4 regions of the Sporosarcina sp. GTC18466 genome follow, and region 4 is predicted to be linked to each of the others. Evidence: riboswitches for the same ligand, from Rfam matches in the RefSeq annotation. Region 4 holds a riboswitch; each other region holds the start of a gene.
What was found. A riboswitch is a leader RNA that binds a small molecule or an ion and turns the genes downstream of it on or off. The one in region 4 is predicted to bind thiamine pyrophosphate.
Positions count from the first base shown of each region.

Region 1 (7,922 bases), 1.5 Mb from region 4:
TCAGCTTTGCGGCCTAGGTAACGGACGAACGGCTCTTTGTTCGCACTGATTGCTCCCCACATTGCGTCAAGTGTCTCTTCACTCATCCGGTTGCGGAGCAGCGGCTCTTTTAGGACAGAATCCCAGCCGCGCTTCTCATAGATGGCAAGACGGAATCCGGCAAGGTGGTTCAGTGTCGTCGCAAAGAAGTCCTCACGGTCGCTCCACACATCCTCAAGTGCCTCAAATGTGTTTTTGCGCAGTTCTTCGCTTTCACTTGAGCTCAAGTTATTCGCCTGGCCGACAGACAGGATTTTCTCTTCGCCGTCGATTGTGACTTTCACTTTGATGTCACCGATCAGCTGGTTGTAGAACTGGCCCCATCCATGATAGCCGTCGACACTGAGTGCAGTGATCAGGCTTTCCTCTTCTTCTGAAAGCTTCATCGCCACTTCCTCGCGCCATTCCTTCAAGATGAAACCGAATTGCTTCAATTCTTCTGTTTCGAGAAGCTCAGTCCAGACAGATTCTTCAATCTTCGCAAGCATCTGCTGAAGTGCCAGGACTGCCGTTGAGAAGCGTGCGCTCAGAGTGCTTGTCTCCGCCTGGAGGACGAGCGCTTTTTTATCCTTCGTGTCAGCCGCAAGGTAGCATCCGATGACTGCGCCAGCCTGGCGAAGGTGGACCGCTGTTTCTTTCATCGTTTCCAGAAGGTCCACAACCCGTCCAGCATCATCGCGGGATGCGGGTACACTGAATTCCTTCACTTTATTTTCGAATGCCTTAATTTTATCCGATGCTTCGTCCAAATGCGAGCGGAGCTCCTCAGATTCGCTGCCCCCTTTGAAAAACACATCCAAATCCCATACTTGTGAGTACGCTAATTTTGTCATGCCGATTCCCCCGATTCATTTTTAAGATTCTAAAAAAACCTGCCATTTCATTATACCACGACTATTCGGGAATCGAAATAAATGAATTGTAATTGATTCTTCATACTTTCCTGCGCATCTTAGCCCTTTCCTATGTATACTTGTATATAGGAGGATTTGGAATGTCTAAATTACTGCTTATGACTTTTACATTGGTCGCTGCCATCGCCTGTAATTTGGCAGTCACCATGTTTTCAATGAATGGCACTACTACGAATGAAATTACCGGCCGTCTTCCGGTGCTCTTCAATCCGGCCCATTATGTCTTTCTCATATGGGTGGCCATATATGGATCGCTTTTTTATTGGATCAGCAAGAGCCGATCTGATCAGACGCAGCTCATGCCTCGGCGGGTTGTGCTGTTTCTCATGGCATGCGGGCTGCAAATTGCCTGGATGCTGCTTTGGCAATTCGAGCAATTCAACTGGTCGCTCGCAGTCAAAGCTGCCTTGCTGCTGACCTTGACTATTTTTTATTTCACTTACCCTTCCCGGGAGAATAAACTTGCGAAACGGGCGCCTATCTCTTTGTTCTTCGCATGGACCTCCGTCACCTTCATCTCCAATCTGGTATATGTTCTGATGTTGCATGATTGGTCGGGATGGGGGCTCAGCGATCCGCTGTGGACGGTCATATATATGACGATCGGTGCGGCTGTAGCTCTACATTTTATGTATCACCACGGAGATTATGTATTTATCCTTGTGTATATCTGGACCTTCCTGGGCATAGCTGTTAAAAACGGCACGGATGAGTTATTCGTATCGTCCGCCGCTATTTTCCTGCTTGTCGTTCTTGCGGCAAGCTTCCTGTTTCTGCGGGACCCAAAACGGGAATAGCTTGAATACCTTCATACATGGTTCTCCACTATCCGGAGGGAGGACGAAGAAATGCCGCCTCTCCATAGACTGGAGGGCGGCTTTCATGTTATGCATGTTTTAGCAAACGCTGTGAAGAAGCAAACAGCGGAACGGCAATTACTGAACATAGGATAATGGACGGAATCATGAAGGAACCGTTATAGATCAATGAGTAAAGCCATGCAGGCTGATCACCTGCGTATTGTGCGTAAAATACGATTCCAGCGATGTAGTGGCAAAGGTAGCGAAGAAGCCCGCCGATCACTGTTCCTGCAATGACAGCTGCAGCCATTCCGCCTTTATTGCCGGTTGCCATGGCTTTCCGGTACCAGCCGAGCGTCACTGCTGCAAGGCCGACGACCGTATATGATCCGAAGTAGTCGAGGAACCCCTGGACAGGATGTATGAGAGTGCCGCCGATTACAGCCTGCAGAGTACCTGTCAGCAATCCTGTCAGCATGCCTCCGGCGAGTCCCCAGCGGAATGCCATGACGATGACCGGCAGCATGGACAAGGTGATCGACCCTCCCTGCGGCATTTTAAACAGCGTAATCTGATCGAGCACGAAAGACAATGCTCCCAAAATAGCAACTTCCAACAACATTTGAAGACGTTTACGATCCATTTTTTCTCCTCCTTTGATTTTGGAGGGATACGGTAAACGGACAAAAAAAGACGCCCCGGATAGAACCGGGACATCTCGTTATGTATGCCTGTTTCCATCCACATCCCTACGCAAGTGCGAACTTACAGGTTCTAAGGGTCAGGACATGCGTCCAATCTCAGCCAGAAACGGCCCCCCTTGTGGTCTTGTAATTCAATTGTCGCCTTCATTGTATATGATGGGACAATTGGAAACAAGATGAGCAGAAGAAATACTTCTACTCGGAATCTTTCGCAAAAGGAGGTTTTCCTATTGGCCAACAATAAAATACTATCCGCATTGTGTTATTTCAGCATATTCTTTTCACCGCTGCTATTGCCGGTTGTCGTTTATTTCGCTTCCAATGACCATGAAGTGAAGATGAACGCAAAACGATCGCTCTTTTCACATCTCATACCGGTCGTTGTCCTGATTGCGGGTTTCATCATCTTTTCATTCTCCCTTGTGTCATTCGAACAGCGTCTTAACACGATCGTGACTGGACGTTTCGATTTTTGGGGATTGGCCCCTTTCCTGTTTCTTCTCATATACGGCGCATTGACGCTAGTTGTAATTGTATGGAACATCTACCAGGGCGTGAAAGTGATGAAGTGAACCAAGCGGATGCATCATCCATTTCTACATCCGCTGCGTATGATATAGTTATGGATGGTAAAGCAATGCGAGCAGAAAGGACTTGTAAAGATGATAGTCAAAACAACTGAAGAAATCGAAGCGTTACAGAAGATAGGCCGGATCGTCGCAGAGATTCGCGAAGCGATGAAAGAGGCCACGGTCCCTGGCATTACGACAAAAGAATTGGATGAAATCGGCGGCCGGCTGTTCTCCGAAAAAGGAGCGGTCTCAGCACCGATCGATCAATATGATTTTCCAGGCTACACATGCATCAGTGTCAACCATGAAGTGGCCCACGGCATTCCGGGTTCCAAAGTGATCCAGGAAGGCGATCTTGTGAATATTGACGTCTCGGGATCATTCGGCGGTTATTTCGCCGATACGGGCATCTCATTCGTCGTAGGTGCTTCTGATGAGCGGAAACAGAAACTTTGTGACGTTGCGAAAAGCGCTTTCGACCGGGCAATGACGAAAGTGAAACCCGGCTCACGGCTGAATCAGATCGGAAAAGCGGTGGAACGTGAAGCACGCGACAATGGGCTAACGGTCATCAAGAACTTGACCGGCCACGGTATTGGCACATCTCTCCACGAAGAGCCGCAGCATATCCTGAACTATTATGATGCATGGGATAAGACTTTGATGACTGAAGGCATGGTGCTGGCGGTCGAGCCGTTCATCTCCGAAAAGGCTGAGCATATTATTGAGCTCAGTGACGGCTGGACGTTCGCGACGCCTGATAAATCCTTAGTTGCACAAATCGAGCATACGATTATCGTCATGAAAGACGGGCCGATGATCTTGACTGAACTATAATGCCAAAAGAGACCTGGATCGCATTGATAGCGTTCCAGGTCTCTTTATATGCCCAGCCGCGTTATTTCTTGCGCGGCTGTTTCTTCTTTTTAGAAGGCGATTTTTTCACGGCAGTCTCCGTTTTCGTCTTCGCATTCCCTTCCATCAGCTTGCCATGGTACCAGATTTTCTGCACAGGTTTGAATTGCTTCGTCAGCTTCCGGTAATCCTTCTCCTCCGGGTATGAAAGAAGGGTCAATACTTCCCCGTCTCGCCCTGCACGTCCTGTCCTGCCCGAACGATGGATGTATTGCTCGATCGTATGCGGGACATCCACGTGGATCACATGCGTCAGTCCGTCAATGTCCAATCCTCTGGCCGCAAGATCCGTAGCAATCAAGATGTTGATATCGCCTTTACGGAACCGCTCCAATGTCTCCTGCCGTTCAAACTTCCTCATATCCGAGTACAAGACAGCGATCGGCGCATCGTTGTGATTCAATTTGATCTCCTTCATGCGGATCTGATCGACATTGTTCATGAACGCAAGCGCGTGGATGCCTTCCATATGGGAGAGCCCCCGCAGCAAATCCGTCTTATCCCGGGCGTCCGTCTTGATGAATGAATGCTCGATGGATGCGGTTATAGGCATCTCATCCAGGGAAACCCGGAATCGAGCAGGGTCGTTCATCAGATTTTTTGCGACAAGTTCAATTTCGTCTGTGATGGTCGCTGAGACTACCGCAACTTGCCGGTCCGGACTGGCGCCCTCAATCAAATTCTTTACGAGGACCCGGTAATCCCTTGACAGCAATTGGTCGCCCTCATCAAGGACAATTGTTTCGATGTCGGCCATTTTAAGCCGTTTCGCCTTCACCAGTTCGACAATCCGGCCCGGTGTCCCGACTACAATGGTCGGTTTCTTCTTCAGCTTTTCAATCTGCCTTTGCATGTTGGCACCGCCGATCAGCTGCGTCACCGTAATATCCGTTTCAGCTGTCCAGTCACGGATAACGTTGACGATCTGCATGGCGAGTTCCTGGGAAGGTGCCATGATGAGCGCTTGGGTCCGCTGCTTGGAACCGTCGACCTTTTGAAGGATCGGCAGTACATAAGCAAGCGTCTTGCCGGTCCCTGTCGGCGATTCCGCCACAATATCCTTTCCGGCAATCATTTCGGGTATCATCTGCTCCTGGATCGGAGTCGGCTCCGCAAAGTTCCATTTCTTCTTAATCCTATTGTCCATCGTATCCAAAAAGGACATGTCCATCCCCGCTTTCAAACGTTTCCTATACGTTAATAATGGACTTTATGGCCGTTCTTTTCAACTACTTTCGAACAGGGCTCGGGGCTTCCTCCGTCCTTTCACCTTCTGCTCATACGCAAAGGCGTAGCCAATCAGCTCGAATTCCGTGCACGCCTGGCCGCAGAACGTGATGTTGAACGGTTCCCCTTTATCCGAAAACGCAGAAGGGACGGTGACTGCCGGGTATCCCGCCGCAGCGCTGAAGCTGCAGCCATGATCTTGCGGGAAGACCAGGACATCGACACCATTTTTGCCGAACGCTTTCCCGAGCGCTTCCTCTTCCGCGAGATGCCTATTACGCAGCAGAGCCTCCAAATAGACTGGTTCTGTAAGAGTCCCGCTTGTCCGGGCCACTTTTTCCAATGTCACCTGGCCATATTCAAGTGTCTCCTCGGGATGTTTTTTATTGAATTCGATAATATCGTGGATGGTGCGAATCGGATTTGTACTCGCCGTATGCCCCAAATATTCATGGAGGGCCGCTTTGAATTCATAAAGAAGAACCTCGTAGCCAAGATCATCCTCCATCGTACCGAGTTCGATATTGTCGTGGATGATCGCGCCAGCCTGCTCGAGGCTTCGCAAGGCTTCATCAAAAAGCTTTCTGCGTTCTGTCGAGATTTCTCGTTCGAATATCTTTCGAGGCACTCCGATATGCACGCCTTCCAGCGCATCCGCTTGTAACGCCTCCTGCCAGTCGACGTGTTCAAACCGCTTCGCAAGAACAGTTGCCGGATCCGCCTTATCCTGGCCAACCAGCACACTGAAGACGAGCGCCGCATCTTCGACGGTCCTCGCGATAGGGCCTGGGGTATCTTGTGTAAAAGAAAGCGGGATGATCCCGGATCGGCTGATCGCTCCCACGGTCGGCTTGATGCCGACTAGCGAGTTCTGGGCCGCAGGATTGATGATCGATCCGGTCGTCTCCGTACCGATGGAGGCGGCAGCCAGATTCGAAGCCACGCCGGCAGCAGACCCGGAGCTCGAGCCCCCTACGTCAAAGGGGCCATACGGATTCTTCACTTGACCGCCCCGCGAACTCCAGCCGTTCGTCATGCGGTCCGACATGAAATTCGCCCATTCCGTCATATTTGTCTTGCCGAGAATGACCGCCCCAGCCTCACGGAGCTTCCTGACCAGAAAAGCGTCATCCTCCGCGTAGAAATGCTGCATCGCGAGCGAACCGCAGCTCGTATGCATTCCGTCAGCTGTATCCATATTATCCTTCAGCAATATCGGAATGCCATGCAGCCAGGAGCGCACTGTGCCGTACGCCTGCCTTTCCTCATCCAGACCTTTTGCAATTTGAAGCGCTTGCGGATTCAGTTCAAGAACCGCCCGCAGTTCGCTATTCTTCCGGCGGATTGCATCGATATACAGCACAGTCAGCTCCTCGCTCGTCAGCTCGCCTGCCGCCATCTTTCCCTGCATATCCCGGATGGTCGCTTCTTCCAGCCATTCATCACGCAGTCTTTGCAATCTTTCATTCAACATACGCTCACCTCAATTGCTCAATGCCGCCTTTACTGTCCACATATTGTTTCATCAATTCATATAGAGATAATTCATATAACTGTTTGCCATTCACTTTAAACACGCCTTGACCGACTAGATCGTTGATAATCAGATCGCGCTTGCGATCAAAATGGATATCTTCTATCTTTCTCATGATGATGTTCCTTTCATCTCGATGTGCATTGTTTTCCTTTCAAGTATTCCCTTTCGCCATTTGCAGGTAAACCTGTCTGAACATTCGAGGAAGTGTTTTTGACGGTTGCTAGCCACTAGCGTTGCATAACTTGAATATGTACCCATTTAATACTTATGTAACCTAATTAAAATGAACAAAAAGAAACACCTTACCAATTTTATTAAAAGTAATTTTTTTACTTTTTACGAGACTTATTTAAATAATGGTCTTTTGTAATCGGTGAAACGATGGCAACGTCTTCTCCGTATTGGATAGGAATTGGAATGCATTCGGGAAGCTTTTGCCTTCCTTTGCTTTTCTTGAGCCTTCGATTGCAAGTAGCTAACAACGTACTTATCGGCCGATAGACATGCGCTCTAATAAGTCGTAAAAAATCCCAAATAGATCTTTTTGGCTGATGTATCAGCCGCATGATTTCAATCAGCGCAAATGCGATCAAGGTAATATACATTTGATTCCATATTCCTTTAGGCGACTGGCTGAAAAGGTGATTGAGTTTCAAATGCTGCTTGATCCATTTGAAGAAAAGCTCGATATACCACCGGTTCTTGTACGTTTCCAGAATTTCCTCTTCACTTAGGTCTAGCCGGTTGGTTACTAAGTGGAACTTTGTTCCTTCTGCATCTTCGAACTCGATATAGCGTAGTATCTCGGGCCTGGTTTGTATTGAAACAAGTTCATTCCGGGTGACAGAGGGATGAGTCGGTGCATAGGACCAAATGGTCTCCATGTGAAACGTCTTTCGCACACGCACCAGGAATTGAATGTTTCTCTGAAGCCAACCGCCCATCTTGGTTTTGTGTGCATATCCGCGGTCCATGATGTATAGAGCATCTTCGTCGATGATGTAATTGACGGCATCCGAGTCCGCAATATTTCCTGTCGAAGCGATCATTTTTTCTGGAAATGCGCTGTCTGATGAAGCGACGACAATCCGGACATGGAGTTTTATGCCGCTTGAAACCTTGGAGATCGCTGTCCAGTTCGATGCACTATCAGGCAATTTTACGTAAGTTCCATCAATGATTCTGATGATACCAACGTTTGTATTCATGCCTAT
Region 1 is NZ_AP044037.1:2,861,545-2,869,466, reverse strand. Features, by position in the region: gene ACZ5FK_RS14190 (M3 family oligoendopeptidase) at 1-872, opposite strand, end outside; gene ACZ5FK_RS14185 (tryptophan-rich sensory protein) at 1,034-1,750, shown strand; gene thiT (energy-coupled thiamine transporter ThiT) at 1,839-2,396, opposite strand; TPP riboswitch at 2,483-2,584, opposite strand; gene ACZ5FK_RS14175 (magnetosome magnetite crystal formation protein family) at 2,688-3,029, shown strand; gene map (type I methionyl aminopeptidase) at 3,120-3,866, shown strand; gene ACZ5FK_RS14165 (DEAD/DEAH box helicase) at 3,928-5,109, opposite strand; gene ACZ5FK_RS14160 (amidase family protein) at 5,170-6,645, opposite strand; gene ACZ5FK_RS14155 (Fur-regulated basic protein FbpA) at 6,650-6,820, opposite strand; gene ACZ5FK_RS14150 (IS4 family transposase) at 7,038-7,922, opposite strand, start outside.
Region 1: linked by a shared signal. The riboswitch ahead of thiT (energy-coupled thiamine transporter ThiT) and the one ahead of thiM (hydroxyethylthiazole kinase) in region 4 are both predicted to bind thiamine pyrophosphate.

Region 2 (7,922 bases), 1.3 Mb from region 4:
CCCCATCTCTTTTGCTGATGACGACAGTCTCCCTGAAGTCTTTGAAACAATCATGTATTTTTGCCATGTTCTCTTCATGCCTTTTTTCCATCTGAACCAAGTAATAGGTGGCACCCGCTATGATCAGCAGACATAAGAAAGCCGCCAGCCAAATGGTATGCTTCATCACGACACTTCCTTTCCATTCAAGTACGTTTCGGCAGCCAGGATGTTTCATGTCTTTCAGGACATGTACATTTCACGAAAAAGGGGCTATTCACTTTGCCGGGAGTAAAGGCGCATTCATGGAAAATGAATTGCCTGCATGCACTCCGTTGGATATGATAAGTAAAAAGGAGATGGAACAATTTGATAACGGAGGAGAAAGAGAAGATCCAGGATCCAGAGGATGCCAAACCGAAAATACGCCAGGAACGGCGGGAGGGCGAACCGACATCCGCTTTCAAAGGGGCTTCCATTGCCGCGTTGCTGATCGGAGCCGGTGCGTATTTGATCGGTTTATTCAACGCATCCATGGAATTGAATGAGAAAGGCTATTATTTCGCGGTCCTCATCTTTGGCCTGTATGCCGCCGTCTCTTTGCAAAAGGCAGTACGCGACCGGGAGGAAGGTGTTCCAGTCACGGCGATCTATTATGGCATCAGCTGGTTTGCGCTTGTCGTTGCGATCGCGCTGATGGCAATCGGCCTGTATAATGCGGGGAGCATCATCCTTAGTGAAAAAGGCTTTTATGCAATGGCGTTCGTCCTCAGTGTCTTCTCGGCCATCACGGTGCAAAAGAATGTAAGAGATACGCAAAGAGCCCGCGATGCGCGTTGATGTTCGCCAGTGACGTCATAAACGACCCGCATTTGCTCAGTTGGCAACGGGTCGTTTTTTATGGAGGGATACCTTTTGGAAAGTCGCATTTCATTCAAAGCAGCGGCCATTGCTGCGTGTGTAGCTGCCGCTCTTTTTATCGCACTTTTATTTACATTTCATCATCAAGCGCCGCTTTTGATCGATCTGAGGAACCCCTATGACCGCAATGTGAAAAACCACCAGGCCGCGGATTCCTTTATCGCCGGAAAAAATAATCGGCTGGACGTTTTGACGGCGGTGCAGGAACGTTTTGAATTGCGCCGGAAGAGCGGCGGGATTCTTGTGAAGGAATATAAGCTGGACGGTAAACAGAAAGAGTTTGTCCAAACTGGCACTTGCGGCACGTTCACGTCTTTAGATATGGATTACGGCGGACGAATGCTGTTGCTTTCGGGGTGCGGGCCATCCGGGGAGGATACCATCAGTCTCGGCAGCTTGTCTTACTAGAAGCGGCGCGGCTCAGTCCCGTTTTGCCGCGTCTGCCAAAAAGCGGGTCGCTTCATACAGATCATTTGTGCAGCACAATGCCCGCTCGGGACTTGAGACAATCCGGTCTTCCGCTTCGGCGTATTCCTCGGCACTGACCCGCCCAAACAACTTCCGCCATTTGTTCTCCTTCTCGAGCTGCTCGACCTCTTTGCGGATGGCTTCATGGTCTATTTTATTGATCATGAAAAAGCGTCTTGTCACATCGACATGGGAAAAACGTTCTTTTATGTCAGCGATCACGGCTTGGTCATATTCGGCAAGCTCAATCAATTCACTCGTCCCTACATTATCAGCCGCGTCAGCCAGCTGTTCGTCCCATTCCATGTATGTCTCATCAGAGACGGTGTCAGGCACATAGATGCCAACATTGTAAAACACAGTCTCGCTGTCTTTCTTTTTCTTTGTAAACATAGAAATCCACCTCGCATTTTGATCGGTTTCTGCTTTATGTATATATACGACCGTGCAGCCGATTCGTTTCATACATCAAGAAAGATGCCGGAAATGTTTCGTGCCCGGCATCTTTCTTGATTAATAGTGGTAATTCTCCACAAGCTTGCACTTGCGGCAGATCTGATGTGAACGTGCCATTTGAAAGTCATGCACGCAACGATCCTGAAGTTCTTTGAGTTCCCTCTCCAGCCGTGACAACTGCTGTTTCCCTTCGGCAATGTCCGCAAGCAGCCGGTCGATCACCGTCATGCCCATCCCTCGTTCCCGTCAAGTATAGATTTGTCCTCCGGCTTCTTGAAACTCCTTCGCCTTTTCCTCCATGCCCTTTTCAATGGCAGTCATCCCGTCAAGCCCTTTCTCGTCCGCGTATTTACGGATATCGTGCGAAATTCTCATGCTGCAGAACTTCGGGCCGCACATCGAGCAGAAGTGCGCAATCTTCGCCCCTTCTGCTGGCAGCGTCTCATCGTGGTATTCCATCGCCCGCTCCGGATCCAGGCTCAAATTGAATTGGTCACGCCAACGGAATTCGAATCGTGCTTTTGAAAGTGCATCATCGCGCTTCTGCGCACTTGGATGCCCTTTCGCGAGATCTGCCGCATGGGCCGCGATTTTATACGCGATGACCCCTTCCCGGACATCTTCCCGGTTCGGCAATCCTAAATGCTCCTTCGGCGTCACATAGCAAAGCATCGCGGTGCCGAACCAGCCGATCATCGCCGCCCCGATTGCAGATGTGATGTGATCATACGCTGGCGCAATATCTGTCGTCAGCGGTCCGAGCGTGTAGAAAGGTGCTTCCCCGCAAATCTCCATTTGCTTGTCCACGTTTTCTTTGATCAAATGCATCGGGACATGTCCCGGCCCTTCGATGATCACTTGGACATCGTGTTTCCATGCGATCTTTGTCAGTTCTCCGAGAGTCTCAAGCTCCGCGAACTGCGCTTCGTCATTGGCGTCCGCGATCGAGCCCGGCCGCAAGCCGTCTCCGAGCGAGAAGGAAACATCATACATTTTCATGATTTCGCAGATCTCTTCGAAGTGTGTGTATAGGAAACTCTCCTGGTGATGGAGGAGGCACCACTGCGCCATAATGGACCCGCCGCGCGAGACGATCCCGGTGACCCGTTTCACAGTGAGCGGAATATAGCGGAGCAGTACGCCAGCATGGATCGTAAAGTAGTCGACGCCTTGCTCTGCCTGTTCAATCAGCGTATCGCGAAACACTTCCCACGAAAGGTCTTCCACTTTTCCATTCACTTTTTCAAGAGCCTGATAGATCGGAACCGTGCCGACCGGGACCGGCGAATTGCGGATGATCCATTCCCGTGTTGTATGGATGTCTTTACCAGTCGACAGGTCCATCATCGTGTCTGCACCCCACCTAGTCGCCCACGTCATCTTCTCCACTTCTTGTGCGATATTCGAAGTGACGGCTGAGTTTCCAATGTTCGCATTGATCTTCACGTGGAAGTTGCGTCCGATGATCATCGGCTCGGCTTCCGGATGGTTGATGTTCGAAGGGATGACCGCACGCCCCCTTGCGACTTCTGACCGTACAAACTCCGCATCCAGCCCTTCACGGATTGCGATGAATTCCATTTCGGGCGTGATGATCCCATTTCGCGCGTAATGCATTTGCGTCACGTTCTTTCCGGCTTTCGCCCGGAGCGGTTTGCGTTTCAGGAGCGGAAACTGCTCATGCTCCTTCTCTTTTCCAGCTCGGTATCCATTATCCTCGGGCCTCACCTTTCTACCTTCGTATTCCTCGACGTCTCCGCGTTCTAAAATCCATGGCTTCCGGAGTTCCGGCAAGCCTTTGCGGATGTCCACTTCATGGGCAGGGTCGGTGTATTTGCCGCTCGTGTCATAAACACGGAACGGCGGGTTGTCGAACTCGCCTTCTTCTGTGATCGTCGGCGACAATTCGATCTCCCGCATCGGCACCTGGAGATCTTCTCGGCTGCCCTGCACGTATACTTTCCGGCTTGCCGGGAAGCAGGAATGGATGTGAATCGGTGTGTCTTCTGTCATTTTTGTCATTTCGTCATCGTCCCCTCATTTTTTATTCGGGTGACCTATGACTCTATCCAATACAGGGAATTTGAGCCCGCAAAGACGCAAAAAGACCGGATCCTCATCATGCGGACCCGGTCTTAAACACATACGTCTGCCGTATGCCAAATTATGTTTAAGAGAAACTTCCCTACGCTGGTACGAGCCAGATCAGGTCCAAAGAGTTAGGAAAAATCATCGCTTTTCCCTCTCAGTCCGGACTATCCGGACACCCCTAGTTCAACAGTATTCATTTGTTCGAACACTTTCAGTTTACCTGACATTTATGCAATGTCAAGTTCTTCCTTGATTTGTAATGCAACTTTACCCTCTTTCAGGCGACTGGCAGCCTGCCATTTGCGCAAGGCACTGAAATCCGTACTTCTCTAGAATCGGCCTGCTCATCGGGCTGGCATCCACTGTGAGGAACCGGTAACCGTGTTCCCATGCTTTCTTTGCCCGTACGGAGAGCATCGATGTGTAACAGCCCTTTTTGCGATACTCGGGCAATGTCGAGCCGCCCCATAGACTCGCGAATGATGAGTTTTCCTCAAAGTACATCCACGAGGCGCTGATCAGCTTGTCCCCCTCATAAAGTCCATATAGGAAAAGCGAGTCGGGATCGTTCTGCTTATCTCGCCAGAGCCGGGTTCCCAGTTCATCATGCGTATCCGCCCATATGAAATCCATGAGTGAAATGATTTCGCAGATGCCCTTTTCGTCTGTTATTTCGGTTACCGTCAAGGGAGCATCTCCGGTCACGAGCGGATGGCTCTCTTCCACTTCCAAAACCATGAGCGCCTCAGGAGGTTCGCACTCAAACCCTTCCGTTTCAAGAAGCTCCTTCAAGTTGCCGGGCTTGTCATAGCTGTATACTTTCCACTCGAACCCGGAGCCTTGCCCGTTGAAATAGGCGAGTTCCTCCCGTATAACGCGGCTTGCGTTCTCTTCATTCACATCGGATGCGATGATGAACCCTCTCTCGCCGTGCTGTGAGACATGACGGATGACGTGCTCCGTCTCTTCCCGGATATAGCCTGGCGTCACTAGATGGCGCCGCAATTCATGATCATATAAATCCAGGATCTGTTGCCGATTCACGCGGATCCCTCCTTCTAAAAAAACTCATCCATCAGTTGATAATACCTCACTTTTGCCCAGTCAACATCAACATGCCCGTATCCATTCAGGAAGGATAGCACATTCTCGGTTTTCAAACGGCAGCATTTCGGGCCTTTTCATTCACATGACTCCGGGCCTTCGCATACCTTAGAAAGGCAATGACCATGGCCCAAGGGAGTGATGGAATCATCGAGAAGCATGACGTGGATTTCAAAGATCCGAATTTGCAGTATGCCTACGATTTGAGCAAGAGCCGGTTTTTCACGAAAAATGAACGCAATTATATAAATGTACTAAGCCAGGAGCAACTGAAGACGCTTGGCAATGTAGTTCTGTTAGATGTTTTTCTGGGCGGAGACAATGGCGTGGAGCCTCATTACCATTCAAACGCAGATGAATTGATTTACGGTATCACGGGTGAGACGGTCGTGTCGATGATCAATCCCAAGACAAATGAATTGATCAGCTACCGGATCGGCCCACAGCAAGCCGTGACAATTCCGCAAGGCTGGTGGCATTATTTTAATGCAAGTGGAGAGAACACGCACGTCCTCACCATCTATGACACAGCGAAACTGGATACGGTCTGGGGATCGGACATTTTACGAGTGACCCCGCCGCAAGTGTTCGCTAAGGCGTATTGCCTGGATGAACGGCTCGTCCAGCAAGCATTCGCGCCGATCAAGGACCGGGTCATCATCGCTCCTCCAGCAGGATGCAGGCAGCCGGGCGGAGGATTTCCCGTCCAGACCGGATCGCCCTATCACGGCTATTATCCATATTAGGCTGTAAAAAGCAAATCAGGCCCCGCTCGTATTGGTGCCTGGTTTGCTTTTATTGCATATGGAACTGTAGGACATCGATAATCCTCCATACTCTACGTTCCGCAAGGTTAATGATCGTGATCCATCTCCTGCTCCTTTAAGATGTTCAGCAACGTGAATTGATCAGTAGAGGACTCAGAACGACAGCCCTGGAGCGAATAGCTGAACAGCTGCTCTCCCTCCTCGCGTTCGAGCTCTGTGCAAGACAGTTTCTCTTTCGCCGGCTTGTCCCCACGTTCTTTATTGCCGGAACGGTCAATTTCAAGATGAAAAACGGAACCGTCAAACGTCACGTTATAGAGTGTCGGATTGCCCTCCGGCGTAAAATTCGAGATTCGGACGAAAGCCTGGCCCTCCTTTTCCACGTGCTCCAGAAATTTTTCGAAGTAGACGAAGTTGTAAACCGGTCCGTGCATATTGATGACATCCCCATTTTTCAGTGCCTTTTCACTGTCATATGTACAGGCGGCTAGCAGCAGGACACTCAGGAGTAGCGGCAAAAGTAATCGTTTGTCCATTCCATTCCCCTTTCGCACTGTCTCGTTTTGACTATATGCAAAAGACGGGCGGCATATCCCCAGGTGAAAAAAAGCCCCCTCAACGCGTGTCGAGGAGACTCTCTCGTTACTTTTTCATATGGTCGATGAACTCATGAAGTTTCTCTAATTCAAGCACGTGTTGATTGCAATCATCCGCGTCGCGGCAAATATAATTCCCTTTGGTCGTATAGGTGCCGGGAATCTCGCCTTTTTTCTTCGTCATGAACATGTATGACTCCGTCAGGCGATTGCAGACGGAGCATATCTGCTTCGTCTTCACCTCTTCGTACGTACCCGCAAGCCCTACTGTACCTTTCGGTGTCGGCACAATCATATACCGCTTCTTTGTACCGAGGTCATCATAACTTAAAAAAGTCATTCGCTGATAATTCAATTCAGTGGGCAGTTTCAGCTTCTTGACCTTTGGAAACAGCTTTTTCAGCTGCTGGTCCGATGGCTCTTTGAACGGAATGATGTATTTTTTTAATTCCACAAGGTACTGTTCAGCCGTTTCCTTGTCCTCGACGTTTCCAATGCCGCTAAGAATTTCTTTTTGCACATCTGTAGTTTCAGGCAGCAGATTCCCAATCTTTTCATTCGACAACGATTCGATTGCGCCGATGACATGCTGGTCACTCACTGTAGAGTGGCCGTTCACCAGTTGCAGCACTAGCCGCTTTATCACATTGAACTGGTCATTTCTCATAAATGGATCAACTTTCATTTCTGACAGCTCCTCTGTTTTATTTCAATCAAACAAAGTGCAAAGCCTAGAAATGCAAAAGTTGCATACAAGCGATTTACCGTTTCGTCCGCCCCATGCAAAGTATCGCCTTTCCCATAACAGGCTCTGCATGAGTGTTGTTTGAAGCTGGCAATGCCATTGTTCTTGCCATCTTCACATCACCTCCCGCTTCCTTTGTTCCTTATCATACTGCCATCCTTTTTGTATGACAAGCAGTTACTTTTTCTCCATACCCACACACTTCTTCCTGCACATATGTGGCGATGTCCAGGCCGCCTGCCGAAAAACCCGCATAAAAAAACAGCCGCCGGATTGGCAGGCTGTCCTAGCTTCACTACAGTAGTTCTCCTGAAAAAACATGATGGCCTGTGATTTTAGCGACGAGTGCCTCTCCATCTTTGACCCATTGCTCGTTGTAAATCGGGGCATCCGGGGCATCGGGGCTCTGGAATTGATTCAGCCCGACTGTCGTCAGGATCGGACTTTCGCCATCATCCAGGCCAATATTCAAGATATGCTTAATGATGAACGGATTCCGGAACTCAATCAATGCGTTGTCTTCGTCCAGCATGCCTTCGAGAACATCAAATGGAAGCCGGATGTAAATCGTTTCTTCGTCATTATCAAGCAAGATCCCGTCAAACATCCCTTGATCGAAATCCCAGCCGCCGCCTAGGACGATGCCATGCTCTCTTAGTACCGCTGCGGCATCTCCGTACAACGCCCGCCTTCCAGGCAAATCAGTTTTTAATTCAATCATCAATGTCCACCTTCATTTCTGTATATATTCCTATTCATTCTCGTATTGCCACTAGAATACCCTCGCTGCGGAAC
Region 2 is NZ_AP044037.1:2,640,424-2,648,345, reverse strand. Features, by position in the region: gene ACZ5FK_RS13090 (hypothetical protein) at 1-166, opposite strand, end outside; gene yiaA (inner membrane protein YiaA) at 352-819, shown strand; gene ACZ5FK_RS13080 (hypothetical protein) at 895-1,308, shown strand; gene ACZ5FK_RS13075 (hypothetical protein) at 1,321-1,761, opposite strand; gene ACZ5FK_RS13070 (hypothetical protein) at 1,882-2,052, opposite strand; gene thiC (phosphomethylpyrimidine synthase ThiC) at 2,071-3,846, opposite strand; TPP riboswitch at 3,990-4,105, opposite strand; gene ACZ5FK_RS13060 (GNAT family N-acetyltransferase) at 4,183-4,959, opposite strand; gene ACZ5FK_RS13055 (cupin domain-containing protein) at 5,145-5,765, shown strand; gene ACZ5FK_RS13050 (DUF4362 domain-containing protein) at 5,873-6,322, opposite strand; gene ACZ5FK_RS13045 (FusB/FusC family EF-G-binding protein) at 6,429-7,067, opposite strand; gene ACZ5FK_RS13040 (YugN family protein) at 7,423-7,848, opposite strand.
Region 2: linked by a shared signal. The riboswitch ahead of thiC (phosphomethylpyrimidine synthase ThiC) and the one ahead of thiM (hydroxyethylthiazole kinase) in region 4 are both predicted to bind thiamine pyrophosphate.

Region 3 (7,922 bases), 260 kb from region 4:
GGCGGGAATCCATCTGATTCTCCGCCGCTGTTTGTATTTATCCGAGCAATGTCGCCATCAGGTTGCGCGCTTTCCCTGTGTCTTTCATCCCGTGCACGAGCACGCGGCCGTCTTTGAACAGGACGATGCGGCTGTTTTGGAATTCGAATGCGGCCAGGTGGCTGTTCACTTTCAATCCTTGGACGACCGGGCGGATGCTGGCGGCTACCTTGTTCAAGTCAAACTGCCGGCTTTTCGGATAGGTGAGTTGCACGGTATCCCGGCCGCAAAGCACCGCGGTGCGTGTTACCGTTCCTTCATTTAGAAACGGATAGACAGGGTCCGCCGAGCAGCTAGGGCAATCCGGTTTCCGGAGCGCGTCCACATAGATTGAAGAACGCTCGCCATTCCATAGATCGCTGCTCTCAAGCCGTGGCTCAAAACTTTCGCCCGCCGCGTATTTCAGCACATCCGCCACTTGCCGGGCAGCGACGGTGACGACGATCGGGCTGATGACGCCTGCGCTGTCGCACGTCATCATATGGGACGGCAATGTGTCAATCAGGCAATGGAGGCAGGGCTGTCCGTCTCTTATGCCGAACGGGTAGGTGAGCCCGTAGCTTCCGACACAAGCGCCCATAAAATAAGGAAGGCCGCGCTGGATCGCCGCGTCGTTCAACAGCAGCCGGATCTCCATATTGTCCGTCCCGTCGACGATCACGTCATGGCCTTCCAGGAGGTCAAGGATGTTTTCCGCCGTGACATCCGCCACGATGCCTGTCACGTCAGTGTCCCGGTTGATCGCCCGCAAGTGCCTTTCTGCGGCAACGGCTTTCGGCAGCTGGTCGATGACGTCCTGCTCCGTGTACAGCTGCTGCCGGTGCAAGTTGGTCCAGTCGATGATGTCCCGGTCGACGATGGTCAGTTTCCCGGCGCCCGCCCGGACGAGCATTTCGGAACTCGCTGAACCGAGCGCTCCCGCCCCCATGACGAAGACGCGCAGCTCCCGGAGTTTCTCCTGGCCCGCTTTCCCGATCGGCTGGAACAATTCCTGCCGCGAATAGCGGCTGTTCAATTCGGGATCAACCCTTCCATCGGACTGCTGGCGACAGCGTAATCGCGCTCCGGCATCCGCCCCGCTTCATATCCAAGACGGCCTGCTTCGATTGCCAGTTTCATTGCGTGCGCCATTTTGACAGGATCTTCCGCTGCCGAAACGGCGGTGTTCAGCAATACGCCGTCCGCGCCGAGCTCCATCGCATGCGCCGCGTCTTTCGGCGAGCCGATGCCCGCGTCGATGATGACAGGGACGTTTGACTGCTCGATGATAAAGGACAGGTTGAGCGAATTCAAGATGCCGCGGCCTGAACCGATCGGGGAAGCACCCGGCATGATCGCATGGACGCCGAGTTCCTCAAGTCTTCTTGCGAGCACGACGTCGTCCGACGTGTACGGCAGGACGATGAAGCCTTCTTCCAGCAGCATTTCACTCGCGCGGAGCGTCTCCACCGGATCGGGCAGCAGCGAACGGTCGCACCCGATGATTTCCACTTTCACCATATCGCAAAGTCCTGACGCTTTCGCGAGTTTCGCGATTCGCACGGCCTCTTTCGCCGTTTTGGCGCCTGCTGTGTTCGGAAGCAATGTGTATTTCGACAGATCGAGCTGCTCGAGGAAATTCGGCTGCGACGGTTCGAAGATGTTCATTCTCCGGACCGCGAATGTCAGGATTTCGGCTTCTGAAACGCGGACCGCCTCTTTTTGGGTTTCAAATGAAGGGTATTTCCCTGTTCCGAGCAATAATCTTGATGTGAATGTCTTATCGGCTATTGTTAGCATCTTATCCGCCTCCTACAAAATGGATGATTTCAATTTGGTCACGGTCTTTGATTGGCGCATCATACTTGCTTTTATCCAGGATCTCCCGGTTTTGCTCGATGACCATGATGCGGTCCGAAATCGCTAGATGATCCAGCAGTTCGTGGATAGTCCCCACGTCGGCCGGCAGTTCGCGCGGCAATCCGTTCAATGTGATCGTTTTCATTCCTCGCTTCCCTCCCATTGATGTCGATAAGAAAGGGCGGAGCGGACTGGATCGGGGGCACCGAAAATCGATGACATGACCGCGATGCCCGCCACCCCGATTTCCTGAAGGTGTTTCACATGGCCCGGCTGGATTCCGCCGATCGCGTACACCGGAATGCTGACGGCCTTTATGAGCTCCGCCAATTCATCCGTCCCTCTCCCCGCAAGGCCCTCTTTCGACCGCGTTTTGTACAGATGGCCGTACAGGAGCCAGTCCGCCCCGCCGGCCTGCGCCTGCTCCGCCTCCTCGGTAGAATGGACGGAAGCGCCGAACCGGATGCCGGGAAAATGCTCCGCGGCAAGCGGCAGCGGAATACCGTGCCCAGGCATCTGGACGCGCGGCATCTTGAAGATTTTCGCAATATCGGCCCGGCCGTGGACAATCAGCTTGTCTTTAGGAACCTGGTTGTCCAGAAGTGTTTCAATCAACCCCGCCAGCTCGCGGTCCGTCTTTGATTTCTCCCGCAAAATGACCCTGTCCAAATAGGGGCCCGCTTCGGATAGCACCTCAGCCAACCTATGGGCGGGCAGACGGTCGTTCGTCACGCCGATCAGCTCCATAACACCCCTCCTTAAACATACAAAAAAGACCACTTGCTAAAAGAAGCGAAGTGGTCGGCGGATCTGTATAAAAAGCGCCTGAAAAAAGCCACTTCCCTCCGCAGGTACAGACCTGTTCAGGTGATAAGGGTATCAGAGCCGCACTCTTCTCTCAGTCCTTGTAAAGGATTCCCCTAATGGTCAATTATGTATGGAGTTCAATTCGTCTACTACCATAGCATTCAATTGGATAGGCTGCAAGAGGAGTCTGACGATCAATGGCGGATAGGTGTTTCTCATCGTTAATTGGTAAGGAATGACTATATGAATGACTGTTCAGTAATGATACGATTTACATACAAGATAAGGAAAAAGTAGCTGCTCTAAAGAATGTTGCAGCTGGAAAGAGGGAGAACAATGGAAGATGTGCAGGTGCTGCAGCGGAAGCGTTATGCTCAAAAGAATACAATCTTATTTTTGACGCTGGGGGCTTCCAGCCTGATTGGAACGCTCTTTTATCTAGCGACAGGCCAGGACGGTCTGAAGACGGCCAGCATGGCAGTTCCGGTGACGGGTGCGCTGATTCTGTATCTGCTTGCGCTGAAATCCAAACCGCTGGAAGTGGCATATCCGTGGGCGGTGTTCGCCTTCACGGCAGGTGCCGCCATCTTTAACGGCTGGATCGGGGACCCGTCGATCGCAACGGCGGGCATCGCCTTTTTCATGCTTGGCCTGGCTAGCGTGCATATTTCAGCCGCCATCATGGGATATGGATTTGCACTGTCTTTGCTAGTCTTGCTTACATTTCTCGCCCGGTATCCGTACCAGGAGCAGATTGCGGAAAGCAAGGGGAGCCTGATGCTGGTTTTCCTGCTGCTTGGCGCCGGGCTGTTCATCCAGATCAGGCAGACAAAGAAACTGGAAGCGCAAGTTGGCGTGTTCACGGCGGAGCAGAACCGCAGGGCGGAGGAGGAGAGGAAAAAGCGTCGTGAATTGAATGACGGCGTTGAACAGGTAGCCGGCGACTTGCATGAGATCGGCCTGGCCGCAAAAAGGAACCTGGAATCGCAGCATGAATTGCTTGAAGTGATGGATGTGATTGCAGCGTCCGTGGAGCGGGAATCCGGCCAGATCTCGGATATTGCACAGAAAACGGATCGGGCGAAGGCGGCATTGCTGGAGATGCAGGAAGAGAGCCGGGATATGAATCACTCTTCCGCCCAGATGCAGAGCCACTCAGGCGGGGTCGTCAAGGATGTGCAAGGCGTGCGGGCTGGCATGGAAGGGGTTGGCTCGATGCTGGAAGGCCTGAATGGTTCCTTTGATTCGCTGACGGCAAATATCAAGAAGACGAATGAACTCGCGAAGTCGATTGCGGCAATCACGAACCAGACGAACCTGCTGGCGCTGAATGCCTCTATTGAAGCGGCTCGCGCAGGGGTCCACGGGAAAGGGTTTGCGGTTGTCGCAGAGGAAATCCGGAAGCTCGCCGCCCTTACATCTGAGACGCTGGAAGAGATCAATGCGAATTTGACGGACGTGAATCAGACAAACAGCCAGTCCCGGCATGATCTAGAGGAGAGCATGGGCAGGCTGCAGGAGCAGTCCAGGCGCACAGTCGAGGCAGAACGGAAGATCAACGGCATGCACGAGACGCTGGGGGCGTTCCATGAGCAGTTCGAGAGGTTTGATTCTAAAATGAAGCTGGTGGCGGAAGAGACGGCGGATATCGGCAGGATGACAGGGTCGTTCGCCGACCTGCTTGCGCAGTCAAGCGCGTCCGTCGAGGAAGTGAATGCGACGGTACATGCGGCAGTCAGTGACAACGAGCAGATCACGAGGACGCTTGCAGGTACGGTGGAGCGGACGCGGGGACTCGTGGAAGGGTCCGAACTGCAAAACTAGTTCGTCTTTGGTATAATGAAGTCAGCAGGACCGATGGAATGGAGCGTGTTGACCGTGTTATACAAGCGGACGGAATATTTCAGGCATACGTTTTCAGAGCCTCTTGAAGCGGAGTTCAAAATCTTCGTCGGCGCAGACCGTTCCGCCATGTCAAGCCCCGGAAAGTGCCGGCTGCTCGATATCAGTTCGGGCGGCGCGAAACTGGAAGCGGCATACGACATCCCGGGCGGTCCGGGTGATGTGGACCTGCACCTGACGTTCACGCTGTATGAACAGCCGATTACGCTCGACGGCACGATCCAGTGGAAGAAACGGGCCGATGACCACTTCACGTACGGGTTTCATTTTGCGGAAGACGCGGCGACGTCAAAGCTGATCGTCGACGAGCTGAAGCTCCGGATCAAGTCGGGGAAAGAGAAGAAAACGAAGCCGTGACGCCATTTCGCCACATTTCGACTTTTTTCTGAAAAAATTCTTTGTTTGAAGAAGGATTTGAAAGGCAATATGGAGAAGTATATACCAACGGATCATAAAAGGAGGAGTTCATATGCTAGACTTTAACATCCGCGGGGAAAACATTGAGGTTACACCAGCTATTCGGGAATACGTCGAGAAGAAAGTGAACAAGCTCGAGCGCTACTTCACTGAAGGGGCGAACGCGACAGCGCACGTCAACCTGAAAGTCTATAACGACAGACAGACTAAAGTGGAGATTACCATCCCGATGAAAAACCTGACTTTGCGGGCGGAAGAGCGCCACGACGACATGTATGCGGCCGTCGACTTGATCGTCGACAAGCTCGAGCGCCAAATCCGCAAGTACAAAACAAGGGTGAACCGCAAATTCCGCGAACGTGAAGGCGTTGCAGCATTCCTTCAATCCGTCGAGAGGGAGCGTGAGGACGAAGACATGGCGCAGGATGATCACGAGTTCAACGTCGTCCGCACAAAACAATTCGACCTCAAGCCGATGGACCAGGAAGAGGCCATCCTCCAGATGAACATGCTAGGCCATAACTTCTATATCTTCACCGATGCCGAATCAGACGGCACGAACATCGTCTATAAACGAAGAGACGGCAAGTACGGCCTGATCGAGACAAATTAATGAATCAGCAAGCCCCCGGGGAGCAATCCCGGGGGGCTTTTTGATGTGTTCGGCGGACGGGTATGTGAAGTGAGCAATGACCCGGCCGAACGAAGCAACCAGCCGGCTGAAGTGAGCAATCGCTCGGCAGAAAGAAGCAACGAGGCTGAATAGTAAGCAATGTCTTGCGTTTTCGGAGCAATCAGGACTTGTTAGTAAGCAATCAACCGATGAAACTCGTTTTGAAAAGTTGCCTGCTTGCGAAGTGAGCAATGACCAAGCCAAACGAAGCAATCAGCCGGCTGAACTAAGCAATCGCTCCGCAGTAAGGAGCAATGAGGCTGAATAGTAAGCAATGTCTTGCGTTTTCGGAGCAATCAGGACTTGATAGTAAGCAATCAAATAAAGAACCTCGTTTGTAAAGTTGCCGGCTTGCGAAGTCAGCAATGATCAGGCCGAACGAGCAATCAGCCGGCCTAATGAAGCAACCGCCCGCCAGAAAGAAGCAATCAGACTCCAAAGTAAGCAATTTCTTGCTTTTGCGAAGCAACAACAGCGTGTTAGCAAGCAATCTCTCTTGTGAAAAACGCGCTATCCGCCAAGTAAGCAATCATCCGTTCAATCGAAGCAATCAACCGCCAATAATAAGCAACGGCCCAGCTAAACAAAGCAATCTAACAACAAAAACAAGCAATCACCCAGCGAAAGTAAGCAACACCCCGCACGCCGAAGCGATCAGCCTGATAAAAATCAGCAAACACTCCACAGCCTTGCGCAGCTTTCCGAAATGCCGCAAAATCGGACCCGACCATTTGCGCGCGTGTGTATAGAATGATAAAATGAAGGGTGAACTCAATGAGGATGTGACTATATGCTTGGCGTATTGAATAAAATGTTTGATTCCAATAAAAGAGATTTGAAGCGACTTGAAAAAATCGCGGACCAGGTGGAAGCGCTGGCGACAGAGATGGAGCGTCTTTCGGACGAGCAGCTGAAGGACAAGACGGCGGAGTTCCAGGAGCGTGTCCAAGGCGGCGAGACGCTGGATGCGATCCAGCCGGAAGCGTTCGCAGTCGTGCGGGAAGCGTCCCGCCGCGTGCTCGGGATGTATCCGTTCCGCGTGCAGATCATTGGGGCGTCCGCACTCCATGAAGGCAATATCGCAGAGATGAAAACCGGTGAGGGTAAGACATTGACGTCGACTCTCGCGGTCTATTTGAATGCGCTTGAAGGCAAAGGCGTCCATGTCGTGACGGTGAACGAATACCTCGCCAGCCGTGACGCGACGGAGATGGGCCAGCTGTATGAATTCCTTGGCCTGACGGTCGGCCTCAACTTGAACAGCTTGTCGAAAGAGGAGAAACGGGAAGCGTATAACGCGGACATCACGTATACGACGAACAACGAACTCGGCTTCGACTATTTGCGTGACAACATGGTGCTGTACGCGGAGCACCGCGTGCAAAGGCCGCTGCATTATGCGGTCATTGACGAAGTCGACTCCATCCTGATCGACGAAGCGCGGACGCCGCTCATCATTTCCGGGCAGGCCGCGAAGTCGGCGGAATTGTACCGGCTCGCGAACCGTTTTGTCATCACGCTGAAAAAAGAAGAGGATTATTCGTATGATGAGTCGACGAAAGGCGTCGTGCTCACAGAATCCGGCGTAGACAAAGCGGAGAAGGCGTTCGGCATCGACAACTTGTTCGATCTCAAGCATGTCACGCTCAACCATGCGATCAACCAGTCGCTGAAGGCGCATGCGAGCATGCATATTGACGTAGACTACGTCGTGCAGGAAGGCGAAGTCGTCATCGTCGACTCGTTCACGGGCCGTCTGATGAAAGGCCGCCGTTATAGCGACGGGCTCCACCAGGCGATCGAGGCGAAGGAAGGCCTCGAGGTCCAGAATGAAACGATGACGCTCGCGACGATCACGTTCCAGAACTTCTTCCGGATGTACGACAAGCTGTCCGGTATGACGGGTACGGCGAAGACGGAAGAAGAGGAATTCCGCAATATCTACAATATGAATGTCATTGTCATCCCGACGAACCGTCCGATTGCGCGTGACGACCGTCCGGATCTGATCTACGCATCGATGGAAGGGAAATTCAAGGCGGTTGCTGAGGATATCCGCGACCGGCATAAAGCCGGCCAGCCGGTCCTTGTCGGAACTGTTGCGATCGAGACATCGGAAATCATCTCGCAGTACTTGAAAAAGTACGGCATTCCGCATAATGTATTGAATGCGAAGAACCACGGCCGTGAAGCGGAAATCATCCAGGAAGCGGGCCAAAAAGGCGCGGTTACGATCGCGACGAAC
Region 3 is NZ_AP044037.1:1,104,903-1,112,824, reverse strand. Features, by position in the region: gene ACZ5FK_RS05530 (ThiF family adenylyltransferase) at 38-1,054, opposite strand; gene ACZ5FK_RS05525 (thiazole synthase) at 1,051-1,818, opposite strand; gene thiS (sulfur carrier protein ThiS) at 1,820-2,023, opposite strand; gene ACZ5FK_RS05515 (thiamine phosphate synthase) at 2,020-2,625, opposite strand; TPP riboswitch at 2,702-2,810, opposite strand; gene ACZ5FK_RS05510 (methyl-accepting chemotaxis protein) at 3,022-4,509, shown strand; gene ACZ5FK_RS05505 (PilZ domain-containing protein) at 4,543-4,944, shown strand; gene hpf (ribosome hibernation-promoting factor, HPF/YfiA family) at 5,057-5,617, shown strand; gene secA (preprotein translocase subunit SecA) at 6,468-7,922, shown strand, end outside.
Region 3: linked by a shared signal. The riboswitch ahead of ACZ5FK_RS05515 (thiamine phosphate synthase) and the one ahead of thiM (hydroxyethylthiazole kinase) in region 4 are both predicted to bind thiamine pyrophosphate.

Region 4 (7,922 bases):
GAAGATAAGCCGGCACAGCCGTTCCTGTCCAGATGGCTGAAAAGCCTGGGGCAGATGACGCTCTACATCGTGCCTGCCTATGTCCTCTCCGTCCTGCTTATGGGGGCGGCGCAGGGGATTTTATTCCCGCATATGGACCGGTTTGCCGGAGACACGTTGCTGCTCATCCTGATCTTCGCGATCGGCGGCATGCTGTTCGTCATCCCGACCGCAGCGGAGATCCCGATCATCGGCACGATGATGGCATTCGGGCTTGGAGGAGGTCCGGCAGCAGCGCTTCTCATCACGCTGCCCGCCGTCAGCCTGCCATCCCTGCTCATGGTCGGCAAGTCATTCCCTCTAAAGGCGCTGCTTTTTGTCAGTAGCGCTGTTGTGGCGGCCGGCGTACTCGCGGGACTGCTCGGGTTAGCCATACTATAAGAAGGAAGCCGTCTCAACACACTAGGACGGCTTTTTTCAATGATCGGCAGGAGAGATACCCAGACCATTCCTAAGCGCTCTGCGGACTTTCCTTACTCAACAAGCGGATAAAATAATCAATCATACACCCGTACAGCAACCACAAAACGAAGTGCAATAAAAAACCGGATTCCCCTAAAGAAACCCGGTCTTTCTTCAATCAATACTGGGCAATCCGCTGCGCTGCCGGCAACCGAACAAGTCTCGCTGCAACGACGACGCCGATGATCGAGCCGCTCACACTCGAAACGAGGAACGGCGGCATGAAGAAGAAGGCGGTGGCCGTCGTACCCATCAGAAGGGCGGCGTACGGGACGGCGAGCAGGGAGGCGATGATGCCGGTGCCGATCGCTTCGCCGACAGCTGCCATCCAGAGTCTGCCGGATTTCTGGTAGAGAAGCCCGGCGAGAAGGGCGCCAATCATGCCGCCCGGGAAGGCGAGAAGGGAGCCGGTTCCTGTTAAAACACGGACCAATCCGGTCAGGAAGGCGATGATGACAGCCGGCACCGGCCCGAGCAGCACGGCCGCGATGACATTCACAGCATGCTGGATCGGGTAGGCGCGGGCGATGCCGGCCGGGAAGGAGACGAAGACGGACCCGGCGACGGCGATGGCGGTGAAAACGGTCATGAGCACAAGTTTGCGTGTGCTCATAGGATTCCGCTCCTCTCGAGTGAGGCGCCTATGACGATCTCTTTCAGCTGTCTAGCCGCGCCTTTCGGATCTGGGCTAGCCGCGATGCCGGAGATGACGGCGACGCCGCTTGCGCCAGCCGCGATGACAGGAACTGCGTTATCTGCCGTGATGCCGCCGATCCCGACGATGGGCAAATCGGGCAGCAGCTGGCGGACCGCTATGATCCGCGCCGTCCCGGCAACCGGTTTTGCGTCATCCTTCGAGAATGTCTGATATACGGGCCCCATCCCGATATAATCCGCGCCCGCTTCCTTAGCTGCTAACGCCTCTTCTACGGAATGGACGGAAACGCCCAGCCATTTATCAGGGCCGATCCATTCGCGCACCGAGGAAGCCATCGCGTCATCCTGGCCGACATGGACGCCGTCCGCCCCGGCCTCCAGGGCAAGCGCCGCATCATCATTCACGATGAACGGCACGCCATACGCGCGGCATAGCCGCTGACAGCTTTCCGCAAAAGCGGTTTTTTCGGAACCTGTGAGCGCCCCTTTGCCTTTCTCGCGGAGCTGGAAGCAGGTGATGCCGCCTTCCAGCGCTGCTTCGAGGACCGCCAGCGGCTCTTCCGCGTTTATCGATCCCATGATGAAATATACCGACAGATCAATGTCTCTCAATGAGTTCCACTCCTTCCATCGCATCATTCCCGAGCAGGCGGTAGGCCGCGTGATTTGTCGGCCCGTGCCCGTTCCCAAGCCCTAGCCCGTCTTCAATCGCCGCATGGATGAATTTCTTCGCAGTGATGATGGCGTCCGGAAGCGCCTGTCCTTTTGAAAGTTCAGCGGTGATGGCGGCCGCGAATGTGCAGCCTGTCCCGTGGGTATCCTTCGTCGCAATCCGCGGCGTGCGCATGAGGAATCGCTCGCCGGTGCCCGTCACGACGAGGTCCTCAGCAAAAGGCGTATCGCTGCGGTGCCCGCCTTTCATCACGACTGCGCGGCATCCCATCCCGAGCAATTTCTCTGCAGCCCGCTCCATTTCCTGCAATGTCCGGATCTCCATCCCCGTCAGCGCCTCCGCCTCCGGTACATTCGGCGTCAGCAGGGCGGCCCGCGGTATCAGATGCTCTTTGAGCGCCTCCGCCGCGGAATCCGTAAGCAAGGAAGCGCCGCCTTTCGCGATCATTACCGGATCGACGACGAGCGGGAAGGCTGCGTGCCGGCTGAGGCTGCCGGCAACCGCTTCGATGATGTCAGACGAAAAGAGCATACCGGTTTTCGCTGCGCCAACGCGGAAATCCGACAAGACGGCGTCGATCTGGGCGGCGACAATTCCCGGATTGATGGGCTGCACCGCGTGGACGCCGAGCGTATTCTGGGCCGTGATGGCGGTGAGCGCGGATGTCCCGAAAGCCCCAAGTTCCTGGAACGTCTTCAGGTCGGCCTGGATGCCGGCCCCTCCGCCGCTGTCCGATCCTGCGATGGTCAGTGCAACTGCATGTGTCATGCCAATTCCTCCTTCAGTATTTCGCCATAATTAACTGCATCATCCGTGAGAGCATATAATTCATTCAACAAATGGACAGGCAGATCGCCCGGCCCGCGTCCTTGCGCGGCGGCACGCTCGCCCGCCCGCTTATAATAGGCGAGACTCGCAGCAACTGCGTGAAGCGAATTTTCCGGATGAAGTGCCAGGAATGCAGCGGAAAGGGCGCTTAGCAGACAGCCGGAACCCGTGATGCGCGTCATCAGTTCGCTGCCTCCGTGGATGAAAACTCCCGCTTTCCCATCCGTCACAAAATCCGTCTCCCCGGTCACCGCTACAATGCACCCAAAGCGTGCGGCCGCGTCTTTCGCCATGCGCGGGACATCTCCAGACCCAGCACCTGCGTCGACTCCTTTCGCCGACCAGTCAGCTCCAATAAGAGCTGCAATCTCCCCGGCATTGCCGCGGATCAGGGCAATATCGACTTCTTCGAGCAGGCGGGCCGTCATCTCCTTGCGGAAAGCGGTCGCCCCCGCGCCGACCGGGTCGAGTATGACAGGGCGGCCGTGCGCGTTCGCGCTCTTTCCGGCCCGCAGCATGGAATCGATTTTCGCAGCATTCAGCGTCCCGATATTCAGCAGAGTGCAAGAGGAAAGAGCGGCAACATCCGCCGCCTCCTCCGGCGCATCCGCCATGATCGGCGACGCACCTGCAGCCAGCAAGCCGTTCGCCTGGAAATTCGCCACGACAATATTCGTCATGCAATGGACGAGCGGATTCTTCAGGCGGAGTTCCTCCAGATATGTGAATCCTGTCTCGGTTTGGTTGATCATCAACATCACTCCCCGTTCATTCTAAAAACCAAAAAAGCCGCCTCCATCAACGACAACGTTGAGGAAGCGGCTCGCAATGTAAGCAGAAGTCACCATCAGTAGACATGCGAATCCACTTCCCTCCGCTGGTATCATCCAGATCAGGTTCAAAGGGTCCGCGCATCGATACACGTCTCAGTCTTTCACAAAGACACCCCTAGTGGTCAACTCTTTTCAGTTTTCAACAACACTATATCATAGATTGGGAGAGAGGGGAACTTAGTGGGGGATCCATGCATCATGCTGCGAGGCACAAAGTGAGCAATAGCCATGCTGATATGAGCAATGAACGTAGAAAGGAAGCAAGCAGCATCGTGAAGTGAGCAATGGGCGGCATAAAGTAAGCAATCAGCCTGCTGAATTAAGCAATGGACAGTTAAAAGGGAGCAATGGGCCAGTTAAAGTATGCAATACACTCGCTCAAAATATCGCGCTGGAAGTAGTAAGCAATAACAGCTGTAAAGTTAGCAATCAGTCCCATAAAGTGAGCAATATCCGCTAGATAAAGAGCAACAGGCCGGTTCAAGTAAGCAACCGGCCTGCCAAAATAAGCAATAAACCTATAAAAGCAAGCAATCCGCCTGCTCAACTTGTGACGCCTGAAGAAGTAAGCAACATCACCCCTGAAGCAAGCAACCAATCCTGTAAAGTGAGCAATACCCGCCAGAGAATGAGCAACAGGCCGGCTGAAGTAAGAAACCGGCCCGTAAATGTAAGCAAACACCCCGCCCAAGTAAGCAATGCGCCCGCTGAAGACGTCACGCCTGAAGAAGTAAGCAATCGCAGTCGAAAAGGAAGCAATCACTCCTGCGAAGTAAGCAACACGCACTGATTAACAAGCAACAGGCTGGTCCAAGTAAGCAACCGCCTGTAAATATAAGCAATCAACCTATAAAAGTGAGCAACCCGCCAACCAAACGTCCTTACGTATCCGAACTGACACAGATAAAATACGCATCCACGTCTCCCGGGTTATGCCAGTAGTGGGATTCCGAAGCATCATAGAACAGCGATTCACCGGCTGACAGCTCGCGTCTCACGCCCGACAGCTCGACGGACAGGATCCCTTCGAGCACATAGACGAATTCGTGGCCGGGGTGGGTGATTGGCTGCCCGCCTTGTTCGCCGGGTTTTAGGGTGATCCTCATCGGCATGAAGTCGGGGGATGAAAACCCGGGTGCAAGGTTCTGGTAATGGATGCCGTACTCAGCAATCCGCTCCTCCATCACAGAACCATCCGGCCTGCCTTCAGGCTCCTCAAAGAAATGAGCGGGACTCATGCCGAGCGAGGCGGCAATCTTTTTTAATGACTCAAGGGTAGCGGAGGATTTCCCGCGCTCGAGCTGGGACACGAAGCTGATGGAGAAACCGGTCGCATCGGCAATGTCCTTCAATGTTTTCTTTCGGTCTTTCCGCGCTGCCCGAATACGGTTTCCGAGGTGCTGGGTCATGGACTATCATCCTTTATTTAAAAAATACCATTGACAGAAATTTTGAACTCCCGTAGTATTATACAATAATTGAAGCATTACTTCAATTCGGCAATTGGAAGCGTTTTCGAACATTGCGTGTCGATAGTTGCAACCGGTTTTTCTATTTATTTACTAATTGAAGTATCACTTCAATTTAATTACAAAGGGGGATTTTTATCATGCAGAAAAAGGATATGCGGCGCATCTTGATCGCGAGCCTTGTCGGCAGTTCCATCGAATGGTTCGACTATTTCCTATACGGAACGGTCGCCGCTCTTGTATTCAACACGATGTTCTTCGTGGCGGAGGATCCATCGATCGGATTGATCCTTGCCTACGCATCATTTGCGCTATCGTTCTTTATCCGTCCTCTCGGCGGGGTCATCTTCAGCCATATCGGTGACCGGATCGGCCGGAAGAAAACACTTGTCCTGACGCTCAGCCTGATGGGTGTCGCGACATTTGGTATGGGGCTCTTGCCGACGTATTACGCAATCGGCATCTGGGCTCCGATCCTGTTGATCACACTGCGCTTGATACAAGGTCTCGGGATTGGCGGCGAGTGGGGAGGCGCGATGCTTCTTGCAGTCGAGTATGCTCCGAAGGAAAAGCGCGGCTTGTTCGGCTCTGTCCCGCAAATGGGGGTCACGATCGGGATGGTGCTCGGTACGTTCGCACTTTCCGTCATGACATTGCTGCCGGAAGACGCATTCATGAGCTGGGGCTGGCGTGTGCCATTTTTATTAAGCGCATTGCTCGTCCTGTTCGGCCTCTGGATCCGGAAAGGCATCGAAGAGACGCCTTCGTTCAAGAAGGTACAGGCGGAAGGATCCATCCCGAAAGTGCCTGTTGTCGATACGTTCAAGTATCACTGGCGGGAAGTGCTGATCGCAGTCGGCGCGAAAGTCGTCGAGACGGCGCCGTTCTATATCTTCGGCACATTCGTCGTATCGTATGCGACGAAAAATGTCGGCCACTCAAACAATGAAGTGCTGATGGCCGTCATGATTGCAACGATCATCACGACGATTTTGATTCCCATCATGGGCCGGCTGTCGGATAAAGTCGGAAGAAAGCCGCTCTATATTTATGGAGCTGTTGCGATGGCACTTTTCGCCTTCCCATACTTCTGGATGCTGCACCAAGGGTCGAATATCATGATGTTCCTCGCGACCATCATTGGACTCGGCATCATTTGGTCTCCGATCACAGCGGTGCTAGGAACGATGTTCTCGGAAATCTTCTCGGCTGAAGTCCGCTATACTGGCATTTCGCTCGGCTACCAGATTGGAGCGGCGGTTGCCGGAGGGACGGCGCCATTGATCGCTGCGGCATTATTGCTAAAATTCAACGATTCGTATGTACCGGTTGCCCTTTATATCATCTTTACCGCTATGGTGTCGCTGCTAGCCATCTGGGCAGTGCGCGACCGAAAGGATCAGAATTTAGACGAAATCACACTTGCCCAAGAGACGGTTGAATCGAAGAAGGAAAACAATATGGAGCTGGTTCAAAAATGATTACGATGAATGAAAAGCAGATCATGGATATGTATGGAATGAAGGAGGCGATCCGGGACGTAGGCAGCGTCCTCGGATCGCTGGCGGCAGGAAAGGTGGAAAATCCGCTTCGGACGGTCATCGAATTTCCAGAAAGGGATGCATCCGTTCTGTATATGCCATGCGCAGACTTCGCGGAGGGGATTGCGACAAGCAAAACCGTGTCCATTTTCCCGGAAAATCCGAAAAGCGGGCTGCCGACGACACAAGGAGTCGTCCTCGTGACGGACGCCAAGGACGGCCGCCATCTCGCATTGCTCAACGCCTCTTACTTGACGAGGCTGCGGACAGGCGCCATGAGTGCGATTGCAACAGATCATCTCGCTAAAAAAGAGGCATCCGTCCTGTGCGTCATCGGCACGGGCGGCATGGGGTATGAGCAGGCGCTCGGCGTACTGGCGGTTAGGGAAATCAAAAAAATTCTGCTCGTCAACCCGACCCGCTCCAAAGCGGAAGCGTTCGGAAAGCGACTTCGCGCAGAGAAGAGGATCGGGGAAGACGTGAGCGTGGAAATCGTCGAAGCTGTCGACGAAGCGGTACAGCAGGCGGACATTATCAATTGCGCCACGCGTTCCGTCACGCCGGTATTCTCAGGAAAAGCCGTACAGCCGGGCACTCATGTCAACGGCGTCGGCTCCTATTTGCCGCATATGCAGGAAGTGGATACGGAATTCATCCAGCGCTGCTCGAAAATCGTGGCAGACGATACGCATGGAGTGGAGGAAGAGGCGGGAGAGCTCATCCACGCGGCGCGCGAAACAGAATGGTCATTCGATGATCTTCATGGCGAGCTATATCAGCTGGCAGCTGGCGTCGTGGATGGCCGGGAAAACGAAGAGGAGATCACCTTCTTCAAATGCGTAGGCGCCGCTTATTTCGACATGGCCGTCGCAAAAGGCGTCTATGAGAAAGCGGAACGGGAAGGGCTTGGCGTCCGGGTGGATATTTGATTGTCAAACAAACTTCAGGCTTGTGCGGCGCATTAGTAAGCAATGGAGGCCCTAAAGGAAGCAACTGGTCCTTCTTAGTAAGCAATGCCTTGCGCAAAGTGAGCAACCGCCGCGAAAAGGCAGCAATCGGCCTGCCGAAACAAGCAGCAAGCATGTGAAAGTAAGCAATCCGCCAGCTTGAATTGGCACGCCGCGAAAAGTAAGCAATCAGCTTCCTAAAATCGCGCACCGCGAAAAGCGGCAATCAGCTTTCTAAAATTGCACGCCGCGAGAAGTAAGCAACAGTACCTGTTAAGTAAGCAATCAATCCCACAAAGCAAGCAACACACTATTCAAAAGAAGCAATCAGCCTAGCAAAGTAAGCAACACGCCACCAAAAACAAGCAATCGACCATCCAAAGTAAGCAACCAGCAAAAATGGTCAAAGGCTTCAGCGCGAATACAATATCCGCGTACAGAAGAGTAGCTCCCGCGAATACTGCACCAATTAG
Region 4 is NZ_AP044037.1:1,364,269-1,372,190, reverse strand. Features, by position in the region: gene ACZ5FK_RS06685 (permease) at 1-420, shown strand, start outside; gene thiW (energy coupling factor transporter S component ThiW) at 620-1,114, opposite strand; gene thiE (thiamine phosphate synthase) at 1,111-1,794, opposite strand; gene thiD (bifunctional hydroxymethylpyrimidine kinase/phosphomethylpyrimidine kinase) at 1,757-2,599, opposite strand; gene thiM (hydroxyethylthiazole kinase) at 2,596-3,411, opposite strand; TPP riboswitch at 3,512-3,619, opposite strand; gene ACZ5FK_RS06660 (hypothetical protein) at 3,827-4,279, opposite strand; gene ACZ5FK_RS06655 (helix-turn-helix domain-containing protein) at 4,374-4,901, opposite strand; gene ACZ5FK_RS06650 (MFS transporter) at 5,102-6,442, shown strand; gene ACZ5FK_RS06645 (ornithine cyclodeaminase family protein) at 6,439-7,431, shown strand.